3 regions of the Clostridium sp. Marseille-Q7071 genome follow, and region 2 is predicted to be linked to each of the others. Evidence: a T-box and tRNA genes for the amino acid it is inferred to sense, from the RefSeq annotation. Region 2 holds a T-box; the other regions hold tRNA genes.

What was found. The T-box of region 2 lies ahead of alaS (alanine--tRNA ligase). A T-box ahead of a tRNA ligase gene usually reads a tRNA of that ligase, here a tRNA-Ala.
Region 1: it has a tRNA-Ala gene. The T-box ahead of alaS (alanine--tRNA ligase) is inferred to sense a tRNA for this amino acid. The anticodon was not compared.
Region 3: it has a tRNA-Ala gene. The T-box ahead of alaS (alanine--tRNA ligase) is inferred to sense a tRNA for this amino acid. The anticodon was not compared.

Annotation. Positions count from the first base shown of each region.
Region 1 is NZ_CBCOPR010000001.1:3,424,403-3,434,679, forward strand. It holds gene ACWPW7_RS16235 (NADP-dependent glyceraldehyde-3-phosphate dehydrogenase) at 1-143, shown strand, start outside; gene ACWPW7_RS16240 (lysophospholipid acyltransferase family protein) at 250-990, opposite strand; gene ACWPW7_RS16245 (ComEC/Rec2 family competence protein) at 1,131-1,985, shown strand; gene ACWPW7_RS16250 (hypothetical protein) at 2,333-3,250, opposite strand; gene ACWPW7_RS16255 (hypothetical protein) at 3,378-3,749, opposite strand; tRNA gene ACWPW7_RS16260 (tRNA-Asn) at 3,994-4,068, opposite strand; rRNA gene rrf (5S ribosomal RNA) at 4,104-4,221, opposite strand; rRNA gene ACWPW7_RS16270 (23S ribosomal RNA) at 4,632-7,538, opposite strand; tRNA gene ACWPW7_RS16275 (tRNA-Ile) at 7,976-8,052, opposite strand; tRNA gene ACWPW7_RS16280 (tRNA-Ala) at 8,059-8,134, opposite strand; rRNA gene ACWPW7_RS16285 (16S ribosomal RNA) at 8,220-9,731, opposite strand; gene ACWPW7_RS16290 (serine hydrolase) at 10,270-10,277, opposite strand, start outside.
Region 2 is NZ_CBCOPR010000001.1:3,624,069-3,634,345, forward strand. It holds gene ACWPW7_RS17205 (IreB family regulatory phosphoprotein) at 1-10, opposite strand, end outside; gene alaS (alanine--tRNA ligase) at 71-2,719, opposite strand; T-box leader at 2,921-3,098, opposite strand; gene ACWPW7_RS17215 (AI-2E family transporter) at 3,164-4,186, opposite strand; gene ACWPW7_RS17220 (PRC-barrel domain-containing protein) at 4,176-4,685, opposite strand; gene ACWPW7_RS17225 (IS3 family transposase) at 4,869-5,804, opposite strand; gene ACWPW7_RS17230 (transposase) at 5,819-6,124, opposite strand; gene nifU (Fe-S cluster assembly scaffold protein NifU) at 6,234-6,635, opposite strand; gene mnmA (tRNA 2-thiouridine(34) synthase MnmA) at 6,873-7,949, opposite strand; gene nifU (Fe-S cluster assembly scaffold protein NifU) at 7,961-8,395, opposite strand; gene nifS (cysteine desulfurase NifS) at 8,395-9,582, opposite strand; gene ACWPW7_RS17255 (RrF2 family transcriptional regulator) at 9,575-10,018, opposite strand; gene ACWPW7_RS17260 (aminotransferase class V-fold PLP-dependent enzyme) at 10,201-10,277, shown strand, end outside.
Region 3 is NZ_CBCOPR010000001.1:1,017,942-1,028,218, reverse strand. It holds gene ACWPW7_RS04820 (DUF4438 domain-containing protein) at 1-541, opposite strand, end outside; gene ACWPW7_RS04815 (pyridoxal-phosphate-dependent aminotransferase family protein) at 784-1,923, opposite strand; gene ACWPW7_RS04810 (GNAT family N-acetyltransferase) at 2,085-2,627, opposite strand; gene ACWPW7_RS04805 (serine hydrolase domain-containing protein) at 2,634-3,704, opposite strand; gene surE (5'/3'-nucleotidase SurE) at 3,883-4,629, opposite strand; gene gap (type I glyceraldehyde-3-phosphate dehydrogenase) at 4,929-5,942, opposite strand; partial or broken gene ACWPW7_RS04790 (IS3 family transposase) at 6,491-7,827, opposite strand; tRNA gene ACWPW7_RS04785 (tRNA-Ala) at 8,042-8,117, opposite strand; tRNA gene ACWPW7_RS04780 (tRNA-Ile) at 8,123-8,199, opposite strand; rRNA gene rrf (5S ribosomal RNA) at 8,234-8,351, opposite strand; rRNA gene ACWPW7_RS04770 (23S ribosomal RNA) at 8,655-10,277, opposite strand, start outside.

The DNA of each region.
Region 1 (10,277 bases), 200 kb from region 2:
CAGTACAAATTAATAATAAATCCGAAAGAGGACCAGACCATTTTCCATTCTCTGGAGTAAAAGCTTCTGGGATGGGTACCCAAGGTATTAAATATAGTATAGAAGCTATGAGTAGGTTAAAATCTATAGTATTAACAGTATAACTAAACAATAACACTATATTAATTCTAGGATATTTAAAATTCTCCATCATCAATAAAACTTTTTTACTTATTAAAAATGCTACTTAGAAACTCTAAGTAGCATTTTTTACATATTAAATCCATTCTCAACAATATCTTTACATATTTGAGCTAAGTTACTTTGATCTTCCTTAGATAATTCTTTAGGGTATATTGGCTTATGAATTACTATTTTACAATCTAAATCACTTTTTTTAGCCTTTTTACTTCCCTCTAATACCTTATATGTTCCATCTATAGTAATTGGAACAATTGGCACATTAGCTCTTGTAGCCAATTTAAGGCTTCCTTTTTTAAATTCATTTAACTTACCATCTCTACTCCTCGTTCCTTCAGGAAAAATTAACATAGAATGTCCATCTTTAAGATTTTCTGTAGCTTCAAGAATAGCTTTTAATCCCTCTCTTGGATTATCTCTATCTAAAAATACACATCGTATATTTTTAGCCCAATAAGATACTAATGGTACATTTTCTAATTCTTTTTTCCCTACAGCACCTAATGGCCTATCAATACAATCAATTACTAATGGAATATCTACGATGCTCTGATGATTTGCCACATAAAGACAAGTCTCATCAAGTAAATTTTCTTTACCAATTACCTTAACTTTTAATTTAGATGCTTTCATAGTAAATCTTGCCCATTTTTTTGCATGATTATATATAAACTTTTCACTTTCTTCTCTAGACTTCTTTTTAATTCTTTCAAACTTTGGTCGCAAAAACATTGTAAAAAAAATATATATTGCAGACTTTGCTACAAAGAAGAATTTTCTCATTTTATCACCGTCCTTATGTTTAATCATAACTATTATATCAATAATATTATCCATTTAAAAGTATAGTTAATAAAGAAACTATATTGAAAAATACTGAAAATACTTTCTTAGTTTATAAACTTATTAATTGGTCTATAATTTTAATAATTAACCTGTAGGAGGAATAAATGAAAAATAAATTTATTAATTTATCTATTTTAATATCAATTGTAATTTCAATATTTACTATATCCTATAAAGTGCATATAGATTATATTCCTTATAATGATAAGGCTATAATTCATTATATTAACGTAGGGCAAGGTGATGGAATATTAATTCAAGTTAACAATAAAAATATTCTAATTGATGGAGGCACAGAAAGTAATTCTAAAGCACTTATTAAATATTTAAAAAGTCAGCGAGTCAAATCCTTAGATTATATTATAGCCACTCATCCACATGAAGATCATATTGGCGGATTACCAGAGATCATAGATACCTTTAAAGTTAAGAATTTCTATGCTCCCAAAGTAACTGCTGACACCAGTTGTTTCTATAACTTAGTAAATAGCTTAAAAAGAAAGAATTTAAAAATTCACTCTGCAAAAGCTCCTACAATATTAAATTTAGATGAGTATACCTCTTTATCTTTTATTTCTCCTAATAAAAATGATTATAAAAATTTAAACAACTATTCAGTAGTTTCAAAACTTCGATACAAAAATTTCTCATTTTTATTTACTGGCGATGCAGAGGAAGAAATTGAAAATGAACTTGTCTCATCAGATTACGATATAAGGTGTCATATTCTAAAATTAGGTCACCATGGGAGTAAAACTTCTTCTACTCCAAAGTTTTTAGATAAGTCCAATCCTAAAATAGCTATTGCGTCTTGCGGACTTGGAAATGATTATGGCCATCCAAGCAAGAATATATTAAAAGAACTAAAAAATAGAAATATAACACTATATCGAACTGATAAAGATGGAACTATTGTATTTGTTTGTGATGGAGAAACTTTAAAGCGAAAGGTAAAATGAAGTGCCATATAAAAAGAATTTTAGTTATAATTCTTCTTATATAGCACTTCATATTTTAATAAAAATGGCTCCGCGAAGAGGATTCAAACCTTTAATATATCGTATAAACTTGAAATTCATGTTTACCGTACATTAAAATAAATTTATATTGATTTCGTCATTTTCAGTATATGAATTTATTAGATATCTTCAAATTGCATCTATTAATATCATATAAATTTCACTAATTCATTATAATGTCTATCAAATTAAAGAAATGCAGAAAACTAATTGATTAATCGCTTTCTGCACTTTGTTCTATATTTGAAAATTATTTATAATGACCTATTTAATAATTTGCTATTATTTTATAATCTTCCATCATCTAATTTTCCACTTTCAAAATTTATTGAAAAGTTAAAGTCTGGTATGCTATTTTGTCCATTTTTAACTATTTCTTTTAAATTTTCTATAATTGGTTTTGTTAGCATTATACAAGTTCCTGATCCTCCATTGTACTCTGGATTATTTTTTCTTGCTTTACCTAACCATTCTTCAATAAGATTACTATAATCTCCATCTAAAACCTTTTGCAATTCACTATTTGCGCCTAGGTATTTTCCACTGCTTTTATCATAGGATAAGTCTTTTATGCTTTGACCAAAATATTCATGTATAAAATTATCTGCTTCATTTTTAGCATATCCTTGGTGAGTTATTTCTCCATTTAAATTTCGTGCTGAGTACATAGTATTATTTATTTCACCAATCATCTTTTTTTGAAAAGTTTTACCATTACGCGTTACAGTGCATTTGGAATCTTCTATAAGACTTTTTATTTTTTTTGCTTTTTTATCATCTTTCAAACCTTTTATCTTTAAATTTTTTAAAGAATCTAATTCAATTGAAAATTTTTCTCCTTCTTCAAGAGTTATTCCATTTTCTTTAAATAATCTATTTAATTCATTATTAAGATTTTCTCTATCGTTTTTAACTGTTGTTTCATAATCAGGACTTAGCGGTTTAAGACCTTTTTCTCTAAGATCACCATACCAAGGAGTTTTTTCTTTTATTTTAAGTATGTTTCTTTCATCATAAAGACTATTTCCTTGAGCATTGTATACATTATTAAATTGTTCTCCCTTAGAAAATACAAGTTCTTGCATTGCTCTACTTACAATATTTGTATTGTTTACATTTCTTCCATTATTTATTTTTCGAGCATTTCTCATCCACATTATACTTGACAAGGTATTTATATCATTTAAATCATTTATCCTATTCATTTTAATCTCCTAAAATAAATTCTAATATAATATCTAAATAAAGGTTTATCAACATATTTTCTAATACTGATAAACCTTTATGGTTTATTTACATCTTTTAATATTGTTAATTAAGCATAAATCTATATTAATCCCAATCCTCTGCTTTATCATAATCATAACTAATTGATGCTTTTAAATTTGACCATTTTGTTTTTGCTAATGCTGAAGAAACATACTTTAATTCCCATTTATCTTTAACCTTAATTTGGTCAGAATATTTATATCCTATAAAGTTTGCACTATTTACACTTAATCTTGTCTTTGTACATCCTAATTTTGAAGATTTTATTTCAATAAATGTGTTTCCTGTAGAAACTCCTTGTCCTTCAACAGTGATAGATTTTATCATAGCACTATTAGGTATTGATGAATCATTACTTAAATTCATGGAAGTTATCCCAGAATAAACATTATTTCCTGGACAACTTATTGAAGTTGGTGAAAAACTTTTTTCCACACTTCTACTTCCAATTCTATTACCTGTAGTTAATGTATATCTGCTGATAATTTGATTTAAAATTTGCTTTTCATATTTTATCTTTTCTATACAGTTATCGTTAAATAATGTAAAAAGTTTATAGAATTTGAAATTTTTTTAGTTGTTTTATATAAATTTGAAAATAAAGACAAAATAAAAAGCTATATAAAAAGAATTTTAATTGTAATTCTTCTTATATAGCTTTTCATATTTTTAATAAAAATGGCTCCGCGAAGAGGATTCGAACCTCCAACCTATCGGTTAACAGCCGAGTGCTCCACCGTTGAGCTATCGCGGAATATTGCTAAACTAAGTAAAACTTAGCTTAGCATTACCTGGCAACAACCTACCCTCCCACACAGTCTCCCGTGCAGTACTCTCGGCGTCCTAAGGCTTAACCTGCCTGTTCGGAATGGAAAGGGGTGTTACCCTTAGGACCATCATCACCAGATTTAAATTTGCTATAAACATCGTACTACTTCGTCAACTGCATTCGCTCTGGTGCTCATTTACCGTAGTAAACTCCGCTCCTCACTCATTTGTTTCCTTGTATTACTCGTTTCCATCAAATTTTAAAAATTCATATAAGCTTCGCATTACTTCGTCAATTTCAGTCACTCCAGTGCTCATTTACTTTAGTAAACTCCGCTCTTCATTCCTTCATTTCCTTGTACTGCTCGTTTCTATTAATTTTTTGAAAATTTCATATAAGCTTCGTATTACTGAGTCAACTTCAGTCACTGCGGTACTCATTTACCTTAGTAAAATCTGTTCCTCGCTCCTTCGTTTCCTTGTACTACTTGCTTCTATTAATTTTTAGAGAAATTAATTATTCTCTGAAAATTGCACAGTGAAATTAATTAGGTCAAGCCCTCGACTTATTAGTATGAGTCAGCTGAACATGTTGCCATGCTTACACCTCTCACCTATCAACCTGGTGTTCTTCCAGGAGTCTTACTAACTTATGTTATGGGAAATCTCATCTTAGGGGGGGCTTCACGCTTAGATGCTTTCAGCGTTTATCCCTTCCAGACATAGCTACCCAGCTGTGCCACTGGCGTGACAACTGGTGCACCAGAGGTCTGTCCATCCCGGTCCTCTCGTACTAAGGACAGCTCCCTTCAAATTTCCTACGCCCGCGACGGATAGGGACCGAACTGTCTCACGACGTTCTGAACCCAGCTCGCGTGCCGCTTTAATGGGCGAACAGCCCAACCCTTGGGACCTACTTCAGCCCCAGGATGCGACGAGCCGACATCGAGGTGCCAAACCTCCCCGTCGATGTGGACTCTTGGGGGAGATCAGCCTGTTATCCCCGAGGTAGCTTTTATCCGTTGAGCGATGGCCCTCCCACGAGGAACCACCGGATCACTAAGCCCGACTTTCGTCCCTGCTCCACTTGTCTGTGTCGCAGTCAGGCTCCCTTCTGCCTTTGCACTCTTCGAACGATTTCCGACCGTTCTGAGGGAACCTTTGGGCGCCTCCGTTACTTTTTTGGAGGCGACCGCCCCAGTCAAACTGCCCACCTAACAATGTCCCGTGACCTGATTCAAGGCCTCCGGTTAGAATTCCAGTACTATCAGGGTGGTATCCCAAGGATGACTCCACAAAGGCTGACGCCCTTGCTTCCAAGTCTCCCACCTATCCTGTACAGATAGTACCGAAACTCAATGCTAAATTGCAGTAAAGCTCTACGGGGTCTTTCCGTCCAATCGCGGGTAGCAAGCATCTTCACTTGCACTACAATTTCGCCGGATTTGCTGTTGAGACAGTGCCCAAATCATTACGCCATTCGTGCGGGTCGGAACTTACCCGACAAGGAATTTCGCTACCTTAGGACCGTTATAGTTACGGCCGCCGTTTACTGGGGCTTAAGTTCATGCCTTCGTTTGCACTAAGCAATCCCCTTAACCTTCCAGCACCGGGCAGGCGTCAGCCCCTATACATCAGCTTTCGCTTTAGCAGAGACCTGTGTTTTTGCTAAACAGTTGCTTGGGCCTATTCTCTGCGGCCTACTTGCGTAGGCACCCCTTCTCCCGAAGTTACGGGGTCAATTTGCCGAGTTCCTTAACAGCAATTCTTCCGATGGTCTTAGGATTCTCTCCTCACCTACCTGTGTCGGTTTGCGGTACGGGCACTAACTTCCTCCATAGAGGCTTTTCTTGGCAGCGTGGAATCAGATACTTCACCCTTAAAGGGTTTCCCCATCACGCCTCAGCTAATGTAGGTGGATTTGCCTATCCTACATACCTAAACGCTTAGACTAGCATCCAATAGCTAGCACATCTTATCCTCCTGCGTCACCCCATTTGTAATAACGTCTGCTAGTGGTACAGGAATATCAACCTGTTGTCCATCACCTACGCCTTTCGGCCTCGGCTTAGGTCCCGACTAACCCTGAGCGGACGAGCCTTCCTCAGGAAACCTTAGGTTTTCGACCGACAGGATTCTCACCTGTCTCTCGCTACTTATGCCAACATTCTCACTTCTGCATCGTCCACCGCTCCTTTCGGTACGACTTCAGCCAATGCAGAAAGCTCCTCTACCGCGTACACATAGTGTACACCCATAGCTTCGGTGGTAAGTTTTAGCCCCGGACATCTTCGGCGCAGGATCTCTTGACTAGTGAGCTATTACGCACTCTTTGAATGAGTGGCTGCTTCTAAGCCAACATCCTAGTTGTCTTAGAAATCCCACATCCTTTACCACTTAACTTACACTTTGGGACCTTAGCTGATGGTCTGGGCTGTTTCCCTTTTGACTACGGATCTTATCATTCGCAGTCTGACTGCCGAAATACAAGTATATGGCATTCGGAGTTTGATAAGGTTCGGTAAGCGATATGCCCCCTAGCCTATTCAGTGCTCTACCTCCATTACTTAATTAATCGACGCTAGCCCTAAAGCTATTTCGAGGAGAACCAGCTATCTCCGAGTTCGATTGGAATTTCTCCGCTATCCACAGCTCATCCCATGGTTTTTCAACACCAACGTGGTTCGGTCCTCCACGAGATTTTACTCTCGCTTCAACCTGGCCATGGATAGGTCACCCGGTTTCGGGTCTACGACATGCAACTTTGCGCCCTATTCAGACTCGGTTTCCCTTCGGCTCCGTACCTTAAGTACTTAACCTCGCTACATATCGTAACTCGTTGGCTCGTTCTACAAAAAGCACATCGTCACACATATAAAGTGCTTCGATCGGTTGTAGGCACAGGGTTTCAGGTTCTATTTCACTCCCCTCCCGGGGTTCTTTTCACCTTTCCCTCACGGTACTTCTCCACTATCGGTCACTAGGTAGTATTTAGCCTTGGGAGGTGGTCCTCCCTGCTTCCCACAAGGTTTCACGTGTCTCGTGGTACTCTGGATCAGAACTTAAGGTCTTCTCGTTTCACTTACAGGTCTATTACCTTCTACGGAGTAGCTTTCCAGCTATCTTCAGTTACAATAGCCACCTCTTTTATGTTCTGTCCTCAACCCCCAAGCCAAAGGCTTAGGTTTGGGCTCTTTCCCTTTCGCTCGCCGCTACTTAGGAAATCGATTTTTCTTTCTCTTCCTCCGGGTACTTAGATGTTTCAGTTCCCCGGGTTTACCTCTATATACCTATGTATTCAGCATATAGTACATGGCGTAGCCATGTGGGTTCCCCCATTCGGAAATCTTTGGATCACAGACTATTTGCGTCTACCCAAAGCTTATCGCAGCTTATCGCGTCCTTCTTCGGCTCCTAGTGCCAAGGCATTCACCCTGCGCCCTTTGTAGCTTGACCTAAAAACTTGATATAAACTTCGTACTACGTCGTCAGCTTCGCTCGCTGTGGTGCTCATTTACATAAGTAAACTCCGCTCCTCGTCATTCGCTTCCTAGTATTGCTCGTTTCTATCAACTTTTTCAAAAGCAATATAAACTTCGTATTACTGCGTCAACTTCAATCACTGTGGTGCTCACTTACCTAAGTAAGCTCTGCCCCTCGTTCATTCGTTTCCTTGTACTACTCGTTTCTATTGTTTTTTATAAAGTAATAAAAAATTTTATTAACTTTACAAAAGTGTCCTATACAAATTCGCATAAATAGAGTTCAAAAACTTTAGTTTTTAAACTTATTTTCGTTTGTCTTGACGAAATTGTTTATTTATCTTTTAATTTAAAAGGATATTTAAACAAATATTTTCACTGTGCAATTTTCAAAGAACAATTTTAAATTAATGGTGGGTCTAAATGGACTCGAACCATCGACCTCACGCTTATCAGGCGTGCGCTCTAACCAGCTGAGCTATAGACCCACAATGTGGTGGAGATAAAGAGATTCGAACTCTTGACCCCCTGCGTGCAAGGCAGGTGCTCTCCCAACTGAGCTATACCCCCATATTAAAGACTTTTGGTCTTTCAAAATTAAACAGAGATAGTACCAGTGTTCGTAGAAGAGTTACCAACTACGTCGACTCCCTAGAAAGGAGGTGATCCAGCCGCAGGTTCTCCTACGGCTACCTTGTTACGACTTCACCCCAATCACTAATCCCACCTTCGGCCGCTGGCTCCTTACGGTTACCTCACGGACTTCGGGTGTTACCAGCTCTCATGGTGTGACGGGCGGTGTGTACAAGGCCCGGGAACGTATTCACCGCGACATGCTGATTCGCGATTACTAGCAACTCCGGCTTCATGTAGGCGAGTTTCAGCCTACAATCCGAACTGGGATTGGTTTTTTAAGTTTAGCTCCACCTCGCGGTCTTGCATCTTGTTGTACCAACCATTGTAGCACGTGTGTAGCCCTAGACATAAGGGGCATGATGATTTGACGTCATCCCCACCTTCCTCCCGGTTAACCCGGGCAGTCTCACTAGAGTGCTCAACTTAATGGTAGCAACTAATGATAAGGGTTGCGCTCGTTGCGGGACTTAACCCAACATCTCACGACACGAGCTGACGACAACCATGCACCACCTGTCTCCCTGCCCCGAAGGGCTTCCCTCATTACAGGTAATTCAGGGGATGTCAAGTCTAGGTAAGGTTCTTCGCGTTGCTTCGAATTAAACCACATGCTCCGCTGCTTGTGCGGGCCCCCGTCAATTCCTTTGAGTTTTAATCTTGCGATCGTACTCCCCAGGCGGAATACTTATTGTGTTAACTGCGGCACAGAAGGGGTCGATACCTCCTACACCTAGTATTCATCGTTTACGGCGTGGACTACCAGGGTATCTAATCCTGTTTGCTCCCCACGCTTTCATGCCTCAGCGTCAGTTACAGTCCAGAAAGCCGCCTTCGCCACTGGTGTTCTTCCTAATCTCTACGCATTTCACCGCTACACTAGGAATTCCGCTTTCCTCTCCTGCACTCTAGACACCCAGTTTCAAATGCAGCACCCAAGTTGAGCTCGGGTATTTCACATCTGACTTAAATGTCCGCCTACGCATCCTTTACGCCCAGTAAATCCGGACAACGCTTGCCACCTACGTATTACCGCGGCTGCTGGCACGTAGTTAGCCGTGGCTTCCTCATATGGTACCGTCATTATCTTCCCATATGACAGAACTTTACAACCCTAAGGCCTTCTTCATTCACGCGGCGTTGCTGCGTCAGGGTTTCCCCCATTGCGCAATATTCCCCACTGCTGCCTCCCGTAGGAGTCTGGACCGTGTCTCAGTTCCAATGTGGCCGATCACCCTCTCAGGTCGGCTACGCATCGTCGCCTTGGTGAGCCTTTACCTCACCAACTAGCTAATGCGCCGCGGGTCCATCTCATAGCGGATTGCTCCTTTGGTATAAAAGTCATGCGACCTTCATACGTTATGCGGTATTAATCTCCCTTTCGGGAGGCTATTCCCCTCTATGAGGCAGGTTACCCACGTGTTACTCACCCGTCCGCCGCTAATCCACTCCCGAAGGAGCTTCATCGCTCGACTTGCATGTGTTAGGCACGCCGCCAGCGTTCGTCCTGAGCCAGGATCAAACTCTCAATTTAAAAGTTTGTATCTTGATTGCTCAAGTAAAGTTTGCTGACTATTAATAGTCATTTTAAGTTTCTTTCGAAACTCAATGAATTAACTGGTTTTACCTATTTCTCTGTTTAATTTTCAAAGACCAAATTATTTAGTAATTTTTACCGTCATCACCTGACGACTCTTACTATTTTATCAACATTTTACTTTCTTGTCAACAGTAAATTTATTTATCAGTTAAATTTACTGTATTTAAAAAGTTTTAATTTATCACTAAGACTGTCTCATGTGCTCCCTAGCGACAAAAACTATTCTACCAAATAAATATACATCTTTGTTAATATATTGCTATATTTAGCAACAAATAAATTGTTTTTTTTCATTTTTTCTTTATATTTCTTTATATTTCTTACATTGATACACCAGATTAGGTTGTTGATATTTTAATATACTATTTTGCTTTTTTATTATATGTTTATAAAAATACTTTTGATTTATTCCTATATAATTTAATTTTCAATAATTGCTTAAGATGGGTTATAATTTTTTATTATATTAATTCTAATCCT
Region 2 (10,277 bases):
TCTTTCCCATCGCTTAAACGACCAATAGATATTTTAATAATATTATAAAACATATACTTCAAAAAGTACACTATTTAACTAAACTTTCTAATACTTCCTTAGCTTTATCCATTGCCTCTTTTAATTTTTCTGGTATTTTTCCACCTGCTTGAGCCATATCTGGCCTTCCACCACCGCCGCCGCCAGCGATAGTTGCAGCTTCTTTAATTATTTTACCACAATGAACCCCATTTGATACAGCATCCTTTGTAGCCATCGCTACAAATTGAACCTTATCTTTTGAGGAAGCTCCTAGTATGACAACACCACTTTGAAGTTTATCTCTTAATTTATCACTAAGGTTTCTAAGAGCTTCTCCTTCAATATCATTAACCATTGCCACTATAGCTTTTACGCCCTTTATATCTATTACTGAACTTATAAGCTCATCTTCTAATCCACTATTTAGTTTTTCTTTTAAACCCTGAACTTCTTTATCTTTCTCTTTAAGCTCTTGTAGTAATAATTGTAGCTTATTAACTACATCTTTCTCTCCACATTTTAATATTGAAGAAATCTCTTTTAAGAAAGTATTTTTATCTTCTACATATTTAACTGATTTTGCTCCAGTTATAGCTTCAATTCTTCTAATACCTGCTGCAACTCCACTTTCACTTATAATTTTAAATAATCCTATCTCTCCGGAATTCTTAACGTGAGTTCCTCCACAAAGCTCTTTACTGAAGTTTCCTACAGATACAACCCTAACATCTTCTTCATATTTATCATCAAATAATGCTACTGCACCACTATTTTTAGCTTCTTCTATAGTCATAACATCAGTATTTATGCTATAAACTTTCATAATTTCATCATTTAATTTCTTTTCAACCTTTTTAAGTTCTTCTTCACTTAAGGCAGCAAAATGAGTAAAGTCAAATCTTAATCTTTCATCATCTACATAGGAACCTGCTTGGTTTACATGGTCTCCTAAAATTTCTCTTAAAGCTTCATGAAGCATATGAGTAGCTGTATGATTTTTGCATATATTTTGCCTTCTTTCGCTATCAACTGAAAGCTCAACTATATCCTCTAGATTTACTTCACCTTCTACTACTTCTACAAAATGAAGAATTTTTCCGCCAATATTTTTCTTACAATCATAAACTACAGCTTTAAACTTATTATTAGAGATTATGCCTTTATCTCCTACTTGACCTCCCATTTCAGCATAAAATGGAGTTATAGAAGTAATTATTATACCTTTTTCTTTGGTAGCTAAAGTTCCCACAAATTCATCATCTTTAATTAGAACTTTTACTTCTGAAGAATCTACTATTTTATCGTATCCACTAAAAGCAGTTTCTATATCTGCAGGAATTTTATTTAAAATTCCATCATCATTGCCCATGTAGCTTGAATCTCCTCTAGCTGCTCTAGCTCTTTCTCTTTGGCTTTTCATTTCTGTATTAAAGCCTTCTATATCAACTTTTAAATTCTTTTCCTCTAAAATCTCCTCTGTAAGTTCTAGTGGAAAACCATAAGTGTCATAAAGTTTAAAAACTTTTTCACCTTTTAAAGTATCTTCATTAGAAGTTTCTAATTCTTCAATATATGACTTTAATATTTCCATTCCTGAATCTATAGTTTCACTAAATCTTTCTTCTTCTAGTTTTATTACTTTTTTAATATAACTAGCTTTTTCACTTAATTCTGGATAAGCACCCTTAGAATTTTCTATGACTATATCACATAATTCATTTAAGAATATACCTTTTATTCCTAGTAATCTACCATGTCTTGCTGCCCTTCTTAATATTCTTCTTAAAACATATCCTCTACCTTCATTTGATGGTAATACTCCATCACTAATCATGAATGCTACACTTCTAACATGATCAGTTATAACTCTTATAGATATGTCTTCTCTTTCATTATAGCCATATTTTTTATTAGATATTCTACAAACTTCATCTAATATTGCTCTAATTGTGTCAACTTCAAAAATGCTGTTAACTCCTTGCATTATGGTTGCCATTCTTTCAAGTCCCATTCCTGTATCTATGTTAGGACTTGATAATTTGTTATAATTTCCTTCCTCATCTTTATCAAATTGAGTAAATACTAAATTCCAAAACTCTATAACTCTATCTTCATCAGAAGCTTTTTCAAATTCCTCAGCAGTTTTTATTTGTCCTAATTCAGGTTTTCTATCAAAATGAATTTCAGAACACGGTCCACATGGTCCAGGGCCAGCTCCAACCTCCCAGAAATTATCTGCTCCTAATCTAAAAATACGATTTTTATCTATATCTGTTTTATTTACCCATATTTTAAAAGCTTCATCATCTTCTAAATGTATAGTTACATATAATTTTTCTTTAGGTATTCCTAAAACTTCTGTTACATATTCCCAAGCCCACGGAATTATTTCTTCTTTAAAGTAATCTCCAAAAGAAAAATTTCCAAGCATTTCGAAAAAAGTACCATGTCTAGAGGTTCTACCTACATTTTCTATATCTCCAGTTCTAATACACTTTTGACAAGTAGTAACTCTCTTACTTAGTGGGGTTTGTAATCCTGTAAAATATGGTTTTAATGGAGCCATACCAGCATTTATAAGTAGTAAGCTCTTATCGTTTTTAGGTACTAACGGAAAACTTTCTAATCTTAAGTGATCTTTACTTTCAAAAAATTTTAAATAAGATTCTCTAATTTCATTTAATGACATATTTTTCATATCTGTTCCTCCTATAATTTAAGTGCACTATTTAAAAATTTAATATATAGATTAAAATATGTATTTGTTTTGTTATTTTAATTTATAACTTTTTAATTCACAATGCACATCTCACACTTCGCTATTGTAGTGATATTTTATATCGCCATAGTCTTAACTGATAATATTTTTATACAAAAAATAAAAAACCCTCCTTCCCTAAAAAGGGACGAAAGGTTCCGCGTTACCACCCTTATTATATTAAAATTTTTAAAATTTTAATATCACTTAATTAAATATGGCTCTAAGACAGCTTCAATATATCTCCCAAGAAGTTTTCACCAACCACTTCCTCTCTAAATGCCTTGATATATTTACTAATTCTTGTCATCACCTAATATTATATTTTCTTATTGGAATTATATGAAAAAATAAATAAAATGTCAACTATTACTTAATTAAAATTTAAAATAAATAACTCTCGATATCCTCATACAATACCTTAATAGTTACCCAAATAGGTACAATAATTATCATACCTAATACTCCACCTATATTTCCACCTACAAGTAATAATATTAATATGGTAAGTGGATGCGCACTGACACTCTCTCCTATAATTTTAGGGCATATAATATCTCCCTCTATTTGTTGAATTATCATTAATGCTATTCCTACAGAAACTATACTTTGAAGTGAATTTAAACTAGCTAATATAAGAATAGGAATAGCACCTATTATGGGCCCAAAATAAGGGATTATATTAAATACTGCATTTATTAAGGATAATACTATAGGAAATTTAACTCTTAATACTAAAAGCACTATAAATGTTAAAACCCCTATAATTGCGCAAAGCTCAAATTGTGTTATTATATACCGTTCCAACACTTTATCTACATGCATTAATGCTTTTTTAATCATACCCTTACTTGATGTGGGAAATAATTTTAAAATTCCATTCAAAATTAAATTATCATCACATAGAAAAAAATAAATAAGAGTAGGAGAAACTAAAAATAATAATATATTTTCCCCTGCTGATATAAGAGTTTCTATGGTTTTCTCTATTGTATTAATTATTAGTAATTGTACTTTATCGTAAATTACGTTTATAAAATGAGAAATAAATTTATTGTTTCCTAAAGTAATATCTGGACTCTTAAAATTATTAACATATCTTTCAATATCTAAAAGTATATCATTAATATTATTGCTGTCTTTAAATATAGAAGGTATTAAAATAGTAAATATTAACAAAATAGAAAGTATTATAGTTAATATAACAAAAACTGCTGCAAATCTTCTATTAAAGCCTTTACCAATTAAAAATTTATAATAGGGTCTTAAACTATACGATATTATAAAAGATATTAATATAACTCCAATTAAATCTAAAAATATTGGAAATCTTTTTATTAGAAGTATAATTGCTAATATAAGTATTATTAAAGCTATAATTTTAATATAGCTTCTTTTACCCTTCAATATTGTCTTCTCCTATATGTAAGAAATTGTTATGAGGTATACAATGAAAACTATATTTATCTTGGCATCCTACATAAAGCAAATTATCTTCTCCTAAAATCATATCTTTAATTAACAATATTCTTCTTTCTTTAAATATACTTGTAACTAGGCTATATGCTATTGAAATAGCTCTTATTTCAAAGCTTTCTCCATCAAAAATTATTTCCTTAACAATCCCCAATATTTTAGAATTTTTATCTATAACATACATCTTCTTAATATCACTAAAAGCTAAATATTCTTCTTTAGTTATTTTGTTTATTACCATTGCTCCATTAAAATAAATAATATCTTCTTTTAAAATGCTAAAGTTTTTCCTAAAAAGCTTGTAGGGGGTTACTTTAAAACCTATAACTTCCCTTTTACTAAAATTTATCAGTATATCCTTTATATATCCTAACTTTTCACCTTGTAGATCCAATACATCCATAAATACAAAATCTCTACTCTTATACATGATATAATACCTTCCCTACTCTACCTTCTTTATTAAGTATTATACCCATTTAAAAAATAATTTAGTCAAAACTTATACAATACGAATTGACACAGTCACTTTTATTTAAAATCTAGTTAAAGAAATTAATTTATGAAATTAATTTTAACTACAATTGTCGGATTGCCCCCCCAAAAGTGGACTCTAAATGCTAATTACTAGATTATCCTTAAAATTACTATTTGTTAGATTATAGAATTCATTTGGAGTCCTATAACCAATTGAAGAATGTATTCTTTTAAAATTATAATTATTCACATATTTTTCGATAGTATCACTTGCATCCTCTAAGTCTTTAAACAGCCTGCCGGCAAGGCATTCTTGTTGTAAATATCTATGATATGACTCTATGTGAGCATTATAATTAGGACTATGAACAGGTATTCTTTCATGTGTAATATTCTCTTGAACACATAGCTTTTCAAATTTACTAGCTATAAATTGCGATCCATTGTCCGTACGAACTATTAATTCCGAAGTTTTTCCTTTGATACCTCTATTATAAAGTGCTTTTATTACTACAATTTTAGCCTGTTCTGCATTTGGAGAAAGTGACAAATCATATGCTAATATACTTCTATCAAATACATCTATAATAGATGTTAAATAGGCTATTTGCCTTGTTTCAGCTATATAAACATATTTCATATCCATTTCCCAAAACTGATTTGAGTCTGTAATTACGTGATTTTTGCACACTTTAGAGTATCTCTTAATGCCTGTTTTTTTCTTGTTTAATAGACTCATACTCTTCATTAGTCTATAAACTTTCTTCTTATTAATTTTTAGTTTATATTTACTTTTTAAAACTACTCTTACCTTTCTATATCCATAAAACTGTCCTACTTCATCCTTTTTTATTTCCATTATATATTTTTGAATTTCTAAATCAGAAATTTTTTCACCATGTACATTTAAACTATATCCTGGAATGTTTCCTTCGGATTTGTTTAAAGGTTTATTTCCACTTTTAATTAATAATTGGTGTTTATAATAAGTAGATTTCTTTAAACCTAATATTCGTAATATAGTTTTAGTAGGTGCACCTGTAGAAATCCATTCGGATGCATAAGAATGCAACTCAAATTCTTCATTTATCTCTTTTTTTTTAATAAATCTCGAAGAACAGCAACTTCTAATTCAAGCTCTTTGCATTTTTCCTGCGTTTTCTTATACTCTTTTCTATAATCTATAATTATTTGGTCATCTTTAGGTTGCTTAGCATTTTTAGGCTTTAAAGTTTGCTTATATCTTCTATAATTACATTTCCAGTTAGATATCAATCCACTGTGTATATTGTACTTTGCTGCCACTAAAGAGTTACTTCCACATGCTAAAACTTCTTCTACAATTTTTACTCGTTCCTCTTCAGTATATTTTCTAATAAAATTTTCACTCATAATGCACCCCCCCATCTATTAACTCTAGTATAATTCCATTCGAATTATGAGTCTACTATTCTAAAGGGGCCTATGAGTCCATAATTTTCAATTGTCAATTCTCCATTGTTTAACCTTCCCATTTATCTTTCCATTTTTCTAAACCTAACTTTTCTCTATAGTTATTAATGGCTTTGTGTATAGTCTGTTCTGCCAGTACGGAACAATGGATTTTTTCTGAAGGAAGCCCATCTAATGCCTCAATTACAGATTTGTTTGTTAAATTCCACGCTTCTTCCAAGGTTTTTCCCTTTATAAGTTCTGTAGCAATGCTAGAAGAAGCAATAGCAGATCCACAACCAAAGGTCATAAACCTAACATCTTTTATAGTATCGTTTTCTACTTTTATATATATCTTCATGATATCTCCACAGTTAGCATCTCCAGCTTCACCTATGCCATCTGCATCAGGTAAGGTTCCTACATTTCTAGGACTATAAAAATGTTCTAATAATTTATCACTATACTCCATAAAAATCTCCTTTTATAAAAATTACTTAAGAAATTTTTATAATAAATTAGGATATTTGGAATTCCAAATATCCTAATTTATTATATCTCTACAATGCTTAAATAAACTAATAGATAACTTACTTTATACCATATTATGTGACATAATCCATTGATAGTAGCACTATTAACAAAATCTATCAACCTAATAGCATAAAATAAACTTCCCATACTTTATTAGTTTTTTGTTTTAAACATGTTATAATATTTCGTCTATAATTCCACCACCAACAACAATATCTCCATCATAAAATACAACTGATTGGCCTTTTGTTATAGCTCTTTGTTTTTCTTCGAACTTAATTTTCACTTTATCATCATCTAATTGAGTTATTGTAGCAACTGCCGGTTTTGCAGAATACCTAACCTTTGCAGTAACCTTCATTTCACCTTCAAATTTATCAAAAGGAATCAAGTTAATATCTTTTGCAATTAATTCTGTTTTAAATATATCCTCTTCATCACCAAGTACCACTTGATTTTTTTCTGGAATTATATCTGTAACAAACATAGGCTTGCCTAATGCAATCCCTAATCCTTTCCTTTGACCTATAGTATAGTAAACTATACCCTTATGTGTTCCTAATACATTTCCATTTTTATCTACAAACTTCCCTGGATTTAAAATTTTACCAGTAAATTTTTCAATAAATCTTCCATGATTATTATCTGGAACAAAACATATTTCTTGAGAATCTTTCTTTCTAAATACTTCTAGACCAATTTTCTCTGCAATTTCTCTAATTTCAGTCTTGGAATATGCTCCACAAGGCATTAAGGTATGTGCTAACTGCTCTTGAGTTAAAGTATAAAGAGCATAGGTTTGATCTTTCTTATCATCTTGTGATCTCTTAAGCAAATATCTACCATCTATATTTTCTATAGTTGCATAGTGACCTGTTGCAATATAGTCAGCACCTAATGCCATAGCTTTTCTCAATAACTCCTCAAATTTTATATGTTTATTACACATAATGCATGGGTTAGGAGTTCTTCCACTAAAGTATTCATCAACAAAATTGTTAATTACAAGAGTTTGGAAAGGTCTTTTAAAGTTCATTACATAAAATGGAATGTCTAATTTATCAGCTACCCTTCTAGCATCCAATACAGCAGATAGTGAACAACATCCACCTTCATTTTCTGCATATTCAGGATCATCGGGAGCTAGTTTCATCATAATCCCTATAACTTCATATCCTTGCTCTTTCAAAAGATATGCTGCAACAGAACTATCTACTCCCCCACTCATTCCTATAACAACTTTTTTTTTCATAATTATTTCACCTATTCTCCGTGTACATTAGCATGTAACTCATCATGATCTGTTTCTTTAAAATCCCATGGAGTTAGGCCTTCTTTAACTCTATAATCATTTATTGCCTTATGAATTGCTTCTTCTGCAAGTACTGAGCAATGCATTTTTATCGGTGGAAGACCATCTAATGCTTCTGCCACTGCTAAATTTGTTAAATCCCATGCTTCTTCAACAGTTTTTCCTTTTATAAGCTCTGTAGCCATACTTGATGAAGCTATAGCTGAACCACATCCAAAAGTCTTAAACTTAGCGTCTACAACTACATTATTTTCTACTTTTAAATAAACCTTCATTATATCTCCGCATTTAGCATTTCCTACTTCTCCTATGCCATTAGCATTAACAATTTCTCCAACGTTTCTTGGATTTGTAAAATGATCCATTACTTTTTCGCTGTATATCATTATTTTTCCTCTCCTTTTAAAAAGTCATCATATAACGGTGACATATCTCTTAATCTTTGAACTATTGAAGGAACTTTCTCTAATACGTAATCCACTTCTTCTTCTGTTGTTCCATCACCAATGCTTAGTCTTAGTGAGCCATGAGCTATCTCATGTGGTAATCCTATTGCTAGTAATACATGTGATGGATCTAATGATCCAGATGTGCAAGCACTTCCACTTGAAGCACAAATTCCCATTGCATCTAACATTAATAGTACAGATTCACCTTCTATAAATTTAAAACATACATTTACATTACCCGGTAATCTTTTTTCTCCGGATGGTCCGTTTAATTTTGTATATGGTATTTTAAGTAATCCATCTATAAGTTTATCTCTTAATGCTATTAATTTTCTACTGTGATCTTCCATATTGTCTACTGCAAGTTCAATTGCTTTTCCAAGTCCAACTATTCCTGCTACATTTTCAGTACCAGCTCTTCTATTTTTCTCTTGAGCTCCACCATAAATTAAATTGTGGATTTTTATACCTTTTTTAATATATAAAACACCGACACCTTTAGGTCCATAAATTTTATGAGCAGCTAATGATAATAAATCTATATTCATATCTTTTACATCTACTGGTACATTTCCTATTGCTTGAACTGCATCTGTATGAAAGAATACTTTCTTATCTCTACAAATTTGACCTATTTCTTTTATTGATTGAATTACTCCAATCTCATTATTGGCAAACATTATAGTTACCAATATAGTCTTATCTGTTATAGCATTTTTTAAGTCCTCAATATTTATTAATCCTTCTTCATTAACATCTAAATATGTAACTTCAAATCCATGGTTTTTCTCAAGATATTCACAAGCATGTAATACTGCATGATGCTCTATTTTAGTTGTTATAATATGGTTTCCTTTATTTTTATGAGCAAAAGCAATACCTTTTATAGCCCAGTTGTCTGCTTCAGATCCACCACCAGTAAAGTAAATTTCACTTCTATCTGCATTTATGGCTTTGGCTACTCTATCTCTTGCCAAATCTAAAGCTTTTTTAGTTTCCCTTGAAATTGAGTATATAGATGACGGGTTACCATAAAATTGTGTAAAATATGGAATCATTTCATCTAAAACCTCTGGTTTTGTGTAAGTTGTCGCTGCATAATCCATGTAAACAGTTTTACTCATGATTAGTTGTCACTCCTTTTAATTTGGAAATATCCATATAATCTTCTACTATATCTTTAAGAGTAATAGACATTGTAACATTGTCTATACTATCTTTAATTTTTTTCCATACTAATCTTGTGGCACAACAATCTATGTTGTTGCAGGACTCTGTATCTAGACAATGGGATATTTCTATTGGTCCTTCTAACACCTCTAAAATATCATAAATTCTTATTTCATCTGGCGCCTTACCTAACACATATCCACCCATAGCACCTCTTATGCTCTTAATAAGTCCTGATTTTCTCAATGTAGAAAATAATTGCTCTAAATAGTATTCCGATATATTTTGTCTTTCTGAAATGGTCTTTATTGAAACTGGTTCTTTCCCATAGCGTATAGCTAAGTCAACCATAGCTTTAACACCATAACGACCTTTCGTTGATAATTTCATTACCTCACTCCTTAATGTTGAGTGTTTTACTACACTTTGATAATATCAAACCAGAGTAATCATGTCAACAATTAATAATTCAATGTTTCTATTATTTGTACCAATTATTATAGTATTTAATATTATGATTATAAGGGTAGTACTATATAGCTATAAATGCTATATATGAAAGGAGGTAAAAAATGAGTAGTAAATATAATAACGTATATAGAAAACTAGTAGTAGGTGTCAACAATAAAGTACCTTTAATAGACGGTAC
Region 3 (10,277 bases), 2.6 Mb from region 2:
GATATGGTGGAACTTTAGCAACAACAGGAACTTGTAGCTTACCATCTTTTTCTGTAATTCCTAGCTTTTCAAATAAATCTGGATCTATACTCATAAGTTGTACATCTTCAAATCCTTCTAATTTTAAACCTTGTCCATATGCTTTGATTAGTATTTTATCGTCTATAGCTAAATTTTCTAAATCCTCTTTTTCAAAACAAATCATAACATGTTCTATTCCACCATGCATGCCAGTTACATAACCTTTTGCACCTTTTCCATCTCCTGAAACAACCTTTGCTTCATTTCCTATACATGCAAATGTCATCAATGCTGCATTTTCTGTTGTATTCTCATTTCTAATTGACACACCAGGCTCAACATGATCACCTACCCATCCAAAGGCTAAATCTCCAATGCTCACGTTGTAAGAGATCCCTCCTGTAGCTGGCAGTATCATAGGTACTCCCTCATGAGTTATTCTATAATTTCCACCTAGTGGATGATGTATTTTACCTTGAACTGACCATTTAACAATCTTTTCTTTATTTGTTCTTAACATATAATTTCCCCCTCATATTTAAGCGCTTTATCATATAATTTCTTTATTCTATAAAATCGTTAATTTTATAATCTTTCTCTGAGAATAGAATTTTGTTGTTATAACATAGTAATTATTCTATCTCATCGTAATCTAATAAATTTGTTATATCTTTTCTACTATGATTTATTACATCTTCATGTTTTAAATAGTTAGAGTTATCAATAGCTTAAATACAAACTATATAAAACTCATATTTAATTCTATAAATATTTATTAAAGCATTGTACTAAAGACTTATCAGTATTATATCCTAAATCTCTAAGTGCCTTTTCTAAAATATTTAATACATATACTAATCTCTCTTCTCTAGCATTTTCACCCATATGAGCTATTCTAATAACTTTACCTTTTACAAATCCAAAAGAAGCCGACATTAATACATTATATTTATTAAACATATGAGATACCAATTCATCTGCATCTATTCCTTCTGGAAGCATTACTGCTGTTACTATATTGGCTTGTCCTTTTCTTATAAATAGCTCTAATCCAAATTCTTTAACTGATTTTCTAATAGCATTAGCATATTTTTTATGTCTTTCAATAACATTATCTATTCCCTCTTCTATTACATTATCCACTGCTACCCTAAGTCCCATAATGTCACTTATTGGCATTGTATAAGGAAACCACTTTTTCTCATAATAATCTTTCCATATTGTTAGATTACAATAGAATCCTATAATTGGAGCTTTTCTGTTTTCCATAGCCTTATAGGCATCTTCACTAATTGATAGTATTGTTAATCCTGGTGGCGCTGAAAATGCTTTTTGAGAACCACCTAATACAATATCCACTTTCCAATCATCTACTTTTAAAGTTTCTCCTACCATAGCAGCAACACTATCTACAACTGTAATTATTCCGTATTCCTTTAATAATGGACATATTTTACTTATATCATTTAAAAGTCCTGAAGGAGTATCACAATGAACTATAGTTGCATATTTAAAATTATTATCCTTCTCTAAAAACTTTCTTAAAGCTTCTATATCTATTTCTTCCTGTCTATCTACGCTATAATATACAGGTTCTCCACCGTATATTTTAACAAAATCGCCAAAACCTTCTCCAAAAACTCCATTATCTAATATAAGTACTCTATCATTTGTCTCTGTTAATGACGCACAAGCAGCCTCAAGTCCTAATATTCCTTCACCACTTAATATATACACATCATTGCTAGTACCTATTATTTCCCCTATTTTTTCACAGGTCTCTTTGTAAAAATCATAAAAATGTATATCTAAATCTGGATTAGTGGCTTCCATAGCTCTAGCTAAACGAACATTCTCTCTAACCTCTGTTGGACCGGGTGTAAATACATAAGGTTTATTCATATTAACACTCCTTTTCTGTATAACTCTTGCATTAGGTAATCATTATAGTATCTTCTAATATTATATTGCATTTAATTATGCTAAATAAAAATAAGATAATTATAATCACTAGTTTATAAAATTAGTCATACATACAATTAATATAGACTTTTTCTTTTTTGTTATTTCTTCATTTTAAGCCATTCATTCTTTTTTATACTCATCTCATATAAATTCCAATATTTATTTCCTACAACCCTAGCATTTTCAGTAATTTTTGTCTTTTTAAAACCTACTTTTTCATAACATCTTATCGCACCATGATTAAAATCAAATACCCCTAAAGTAATTTCTTCTAATAAAAAGGTATTAAAACCTATATTTAATATCTCATCTATTGCCGCTGTGCCAATACCTTTACCTCTTATAGATTCTTCACCTATAAGAAATCTTACTATTCTTCCTACTTTATTTGCATTATCTGTTTTAATTAATTGAATAGTTCCAATGATTTCATTACTTTCTGTATAGATAATTTTATATATAAATACTTGTGATTCCTCTTTATCAGATATGTTTTTAAAATTCTCAGCTATTTGATCCTTTGTTATAGGATGCTTATATGTTGGTCCTGCCCATTGCATTAAATACTCTGGGGATGTATTTTCATTCCATTTTATTATCTTATCAAAGTCCTCTTCTAATAAATATTCTAATTTCACCATAGCTCTCTACCTTTCATATAAACATTTCATTATAGTGTTGCCAAAATCTTTAACATCTCTTAAATAATCATATCCTTTGGGATTGCCTTTTTTATTGTACATTCTAACTGCTACTAATTCCTCACTAGGAATTACTAATACACATGCTCCTGTATTACCTAGAATTTGATATGATCCTTTAGGTGCTAATTCTCCTAATTCACTTTTTTTACACTCCCTAGTTTTTACCCACCATAAAAATCCGTTCTCTGGAAGTTCTCTATCTTCCAAATATGAACTTTGAAGAGAAGTAGTTAAATCAAATATTTCCTTAGGAAGTACTTCTACTTCATTGATGGTACCTTTTTTTAGATGAATATATCCCCAATAAGCTAATTCTCTAGATGAAACATATAAATTTTTGTCATACCCTCCCCCTGTAGAACTCTTTGTAACCCCGCTTACTGGTTCCTGTTCTGGATTGAAAATAATTAACACTTGGTCTTCTTTTATTTCTATCTCCCAGCCTGTTTCTGACAAATTAAAAGGATTAAAAACAGTTTCTTGTAATATTTGGGATACAGTTTTTTCTGTAGTAGTTTCTACTATATCTGTTAATAGTTTTATTCCCTCATTCACATATTCCCAATTTGTACCACAAGGAAAGTCTCTAATTAAGTTTCTATTTTCATCACTATTTAAACCATGGGTATGAGTTAATAAATGTCTAATAGTGGTTTTATCTATTACACCCTTATCTAAATTTGGTAAATAATCAATTACATAATCATCAATGCTATGTATATGTTTATTTAATAAGGCATAAGCAACTGCAAATCCTATATAGCTTTTTCTTACAGATGCAACATTAAATCTAGATTTGCAATCTATCTTTCTAGTAAATTCTTTGTGGGAGTGCTGACCAAAATACTTTTCTGTAACTATCTTATCTTTATGTATTATAAAGACTGATGAAGCAGAGGCTTTAATAAAATCTCCTGTATTTTTAACTTTATTTACTACCTCATCAAAAATATGATTTTCTTCTTTTTTTACATTATCTCTAATATCAATATTACTTTTAATGAAATTAATCATAATACGTCACCCTTTTAACATGATTTTTTATAAAACATTCTATATTTATAATTATAACCCTTCCATAACATAGTGTTAAATTATTTTTCTTTATTTTATTACATATCTCAATTTACTTATAAATAGAAAAAGAGCTGTTAAGCTCTTTAGATGAATAAAAAAATATACCTTAATATATTTAAAACATTTCTCTTACATCTTCTAATATATTAAAATTAGTTAAATCGTAGTGAAGAGGAGTTAGGGTTATATACCCTTTTTTAATATTATAAACATCTGTTTCCTCAGTATCATTATCTTCTAATATACCTTTTATTTCTAAACTCCTTGTACCATCCTCATTTAAATTCTCTATAAAAATGTTTTTATAATTTCTTTTTCCTATTCTACATACTTTTATTTCATTTTTAATATTTTTATCTATAGGTGGTATATTTATATTTAGTACTATATCATTTTTAAATTTACATTCTTTAGCTTTTGCTACTATATCTAATGCTATTTTAGCCGCTAAATCATAACTTTCATCTTTTCCATCACAAGAAAATGCAACTGAAGGTACTTTTAATATTGCTGCTTCAACAGCTGCAGATACAGTCCCAGAATAGATTACATCTGTTCCTAAATTATATCCTTCATTGACCCCTGAAATCACCAAATCTACTTCATTTTCAATTAATTTCATAAGTCCTACTCTTGTACAATCTGCTGGAGTACCACTTACACTGAAAGCCTTAGACTTTATTCCATCTAATTTTTCCTCTTTAATTATAAGTGGTGCTGTTATTGTAATAGAGTGACTACTAGCACTTCTTTGCATATTAGGTGCTACAATTATTACCTCATGATATTTCTCAAGTTCTCTAGCTAATGTTTGTATTCCTTTTGCAAATATTCCATCATCGTTTGTTAGTAATATTCTCATATATAAATCCTCCTAAACTCTATGTTCTACCTTATACTATGGTTATTTATCACATCATTATTTATCATATCATTAATTTTAACCTATATATTTTCTTTTTAACATTAAAATATAGAAGATAAAAATTCTAATAGAAAAATGTCCTAAAAAGCAATTGTTAGATTGCCTTTTAGGACACTACAAAATAATATATTGCATATATTATTTTACTAAGAGTAATTTATGAATTTGAATTGAAATAAAGTAATTAATATTTAATAATATAAAATTTTATTATTTATCTTCATAGTAACAATGTCTTAAATAGACTTTGCAACATAGTTCACTAAATCTACTGTTCTACAAGAATATCCCCATTCATTATCATACCAAGAAACAACTTTAACCATATTGTCTTCTATAATCATAGTAGATAATCCATCAATTATTGATGATCTTGGGTCTTGCTTATAATCCACTGATACTAATGGTTCCTCAGAATATCCTAATATTCCTTTCATACTACCTTCTGAAGCTTCTTTAAGTGCTGCATTTACTTCTTCTGCAGTAACTTTTGTTTTTAATTCACATACCAAATCTGTTAAGGATACATTAGGCGTAGGTATTCTTACTGCAAAACCATTTAGTTTTCCATTTAATTCTGGAAGAACTTTGGCAACTGCCTTAGCTGCTCCTGTAGTTGTTGGAATTATAGATTCTCCTGCTGCTCTTGCTCTTCTTAAATCTTTATGCGTTTTATCTAATATTCTTTGGTCATTTGTATAAGAATGTATTGTAGTCATTAATCCCTTAACTATTCCAAACTTATCATTTAATACTTTAGCAAATGGTGCTAAACAATTAGTTGTACAAGATGCATTTGAGATTATATGATGCTTTTCTGCATTATAATCATTTTCATTAACTCCCATAACAATGGTTGCATCTTCGTTTTTACCTGGTGCTGTTATTATAACCTTCTTAGCTCCTGCTTCTATATGCTTTATAGCACCTTCCCTACTGTTAAATATACCTGTAGATTCAATAACTATATCTACTCCAAGCTCTTTCCATGGTAATTTAGCTGGATCACATTCTCTAAGTATCTTAATTTCTTTTCCGTTAACTACTATTTTATCTTCGCCATCAACTTCAATAGTTCCATTGAATTTACCATAACAAGAATCATACTTAAATAAATGTGCTAGTGTCTCACTTTCCGCTTTAGCATTTATAGCAACTAATTCAACGCCATCCATTAGATTTTCTTGAGCAATTCTTAAAACAGCTCTTCCTATTCTTCCAAAACCATTCATAGCAACTTTTACAGTCATTATTTAGTCCCCCTATAAAATATAAACTTAAATTATATCATACTTTTTAAAAATCTATAATACTATTATATTTATTAATTCATTTATGTGTTATACTTTTTCACTTTTTTTTCAATATGTAATCATATGTGCTATACTATATATAGCACATTTAAGGATATATGTCAATATATTTGACTAAATATGATATTCTATTGCCTTAATTCAAAGTTTATATATTAGATGTTACTTTTAGTTGATCACGCAAATTTCAAAGATTTTTATATGTATTTGAATATTTTTATTAAAATATGAAGACAATTTATAAGATAGGTTAATCTGAGAGAGAAAGATTTAAAAATATGCTAATTTTGTTATAAAAACATGAGTAATCATTCCATTCAGAAAATCAAAGTCTTATAATAAATATATTAAATAGAATGAATTCCAAAATTATATATACGAGGATAAAAAATAAATAAGTAAAGCTTACAACTTATATGAAATATCAAGATAAAACTATAGAAATAACTAAAGTGTACTCTTTGTAAAGGACATTTAAAAAAAGACTATGCAGCATTAATAAGATGATTTCTGTATTGAACAGGAGTCATCTTTTTTAAGTTCCACTGATATCTATGATTGTTATAATGATCCATATAATTATCAATTTCATCTGTTAACTTTTCTAAAGTTTCTAAGTTTTTAAAATCAACCTCATCTTTAAAATGTCCAAAGAAAGACTCCTGCGGAGCATTGTCCCAACAATTGCCACGCCTTGACATTGACTATTTTAATTCGATTTCTTTTACTAGTTTCTGAAATTTAGGACTTGTATAATGGACCCCTTGATCCGAATGAATAAATGCTTCGCTGTGAAGTTTAACTGATTTATTTAAGCTAAGTTTTGTTATAGTATCTATCGCAATTTCAAGTGAAAGACTGTCGGAGACATTATATGCTAATATTTCGTTTGTTGAGGAATCTTTAATAGTTGATAAATATGCCCTCTTTCTATTTTTATAAGTTAAGTAAGTAATGTCTGTTAATAAAACTTTTCCTGGAGTATTTTGCTTAAATTTACGATTCAATAAATTTGGCATAACAGTATGTTCTTTTGTAGCCTTCATCATCCTTCTATAAGGATTAGCTTTTCTAATAGGGCAAAAAATACTGTACTTTTTCATTATCCTTCTAATACGTTTTAAGTTATATACAACACCAAATTCATTTTCCAATACCATTTTAATTTGTCTTGCACCTTTTTTACGCTTCTTGAAAGTAAATGCTTTTAAAATATAGTATTTAGCAAGCTCATCATTAGCATTTCTGTTAGCTCTAAGTTCTTCTGATTTATTTGAAAAATATTTATAATAACCAGATCTAGATACTCCTGATAGCTCGCACAAATGACTTATCATATTTTTAAGTTTATATTTCTTAATAGTGGATCTAATTAACAAAAACTTATCTTCTGATGCCAAATTTACTTCTTTTTTAACATCCTATTTTCTAACATATCTAACTTTTTTAGTAATTCATTTTCTGCTTGTAGTAATTTATTTTTAGCTTCAAGACATCTATATTTTTCTTCTAAAGATAATTCTTTTTCAGTTGGTCTTCCAGTATTATACTTTCTTGTATCTTGTAATACCATGACTCCGCCAGTTGCGTGTGCAGCACGCCATCTTTTTCCACATGATCTTACTCTTTCTATTCCTAAAATATCTACATTAAAACCACATTCTTCGAATATTTCTCTTGGGAATTTTCCAGCTTCATTTTTAGTTATAAAAATACTTTTAAACTCATCAGTATAGGTAATTGCCTTGTTGCTTACTTTTTTTACATATTTATTTTTAGATAATATATCAATTTCTTCATTATTAAATAACTTAATACTCATAAACTAACTCCTCACTTGCTTTTTTAAAAATTATACATGAAAAAACCCTATAGGGTAGACTTTTTTTAAATTATCTACTCTATAGGGTACATTTTAAACTTTTAAAAAAGGAGGAGTTTTTTTTATACTCATAGCTAAAAGCTTTTTAGAACCACAGGTATAACCTGTGGTATTCTTTTATACAAAAAAAAGCAATCCTTTTGGATTGCTTTTATGGTGGAGATAAAGAGATTCGAACTCTTGACCCCCTGCGTGCAAGGCAGGTGCTCTCCCAACTGAGCTATACCCCCAAATATGGTGGACCTTCAGGGACTCGAACCCCGGACCTACCGGTTATGAGCCGGTTGCTCTAACCAACTGAGCTAAAGATCCATATTGCTAAGCTAAGTAAAACTTAGTTAGCACTACCTGGCAACAACCTACCCTCCCACACAGTCTCCCGTGCAGTACTCTCGGCGTCCTAAGGCTTAACCTGCCTGTTCGGAATGGAAAGGGGTGTTACCCTTAGGACCATCATCACCAGATAAAAAATTCCTATAAACTTCGCATTATTTTGTCAGTTTCAGTCGCTGCGGCGTTCATTTACTTTAGTAAACTCCACTCCTCGCTTCTTCACTTCCTTATACTGCTCGTTTCTATTAATTTTTTGAAAATTTCATATAAGCTTCGTATTACTTCGTCAACTTCAGTCGCTCTGGTGCTCATTTACTTTAGTAAACTCTGCTCCTCGCTCCTTTGTTTCCTTGTATTACTCGTTTCTATCAAATTTTAAAATTCATATAAACTTCAAAGAAATTATTCTCTGAAAATTGCACAGTGAAATTAATTAGGTCAAGCCCTCGACTTATTAGTATGAGTCAGCTGAACATGTTGCCATGCTTACACCTCTCACCTATCAACCTGGTGTTCTTCCAGGAGTCTTACTAACTTATGTTATGGGAAATCTCATCTTAGGGGGGGCTTCACGCTTAGATGCTTTCAGCGTTTATCCCTTCCAGACATAGCTACCCAGCTGTGCCACTGGCGTGACAACTGGTGCACCAGAGGTCTGTCCATCCCGGTCCTCTCGTACTAAGGACAGCTCCCTTCAAATTTCCTACGCCCGCGACGGATAGGGACCGAACTGTCTCACGACGTTCTGAACCCAGCTCGCGTGCCGCTTTAATGGGCGAACAGCCCAACCCTTGGGACCTACTTCAGCCCCAGGATGCGACGAGCCGACATCGAGGTGCCAAACCTCCCCGTCGATGTGGACTCTTGGGGGAGATCAGCCTGTTATCCCCGAGGTAGCTTTTATCCGTTGAGCGATGGCCCTCCCACGAGGAACCACCGGATCACTAAGCCCGACTTTCGTCCCTGCTCCACTTGTCTGTGTCGCAGTCAGGCTCCCTTCTGCCTTTGCACTCTTCGAACGATTTCCGACCGTTCTGAGGGAACCTTTGGGCGCCTCCGTTACTTTTTTGGAGGCGACCGCCCCAGTCAAACTGCCCACCTAACAATGTCCCGTGACCTGATTCAAGGCCTCCGGTTAGAATTCCAGTACTATCAGGGTGGTATCCCAAGGATGACTCCACAAAGGCTGACGCCCTTGCTTCCAAGTCTCCCACCTATCCTGTACAGATAGTACCGAAACTCAATGCTAAATTGCAGTAAAGCTCTACGGGGTCTTTCCGTCCAATCGCGGGTAGCAAGCATCTTCACTTGCACTACAATTTCGCCGGATTTGCTGTTGAGACAGTGCCCAAATCATTACGCCATTCGTGCGGGTCGGAACTTACCCGACAAGGAATTTCGCTACCTTAGGACCGTTATAGTTACGGCCGCCGTTTACTGGGGCTTAAGTTCATGCCTTCGTTTGCACTAAGCAATCCCCTTAACCTTCCAGCACCGGGCAGGCGTCAGCCCCTATACATCAGCTTTCGCTTTAGCAGAGACCTGTGTTTTTGCTAAACAGTTGCTTGGGCCTATTCTCTGCGGCCTACTTGCGTAGGCACCCCTTCTCCCGAAGTTACGGGGTCAATTTGCCGAGTTCCTTAACAGCAATTCTTCCGATGGTCTTAGGATTCTCTCCTCACCTACCTGTGTCGGTTTGCGGTACGGGCACTAACTTCCTCCATAGAGGCTTTTCTTGGCAGCGTGGAATCAGATACTTCACCCTTAAAGGGCTTCCCCATCACGCCTCAGCTAATGTAGGTGGATTTGCCTATCCTACATACCTAAACGCTTAGACTAGCATCCAATAGCTAGCACATCTTATCCTCCTGCGTCACCCCATTTGTAATAACGTCTGCTAGTGGTACAGGAATATCAACCTGTTGTCCATCACCTACGCCTTTCGGCCTCGGCTTAGGTCCCGACTAACCCTGAGCGGACGAGCCTTCCTCAGGAAACCTTAGGTTTTCGACCGACAGGATTCTCACCTGTCTCTCGCTACTTATGCCAACATTCTC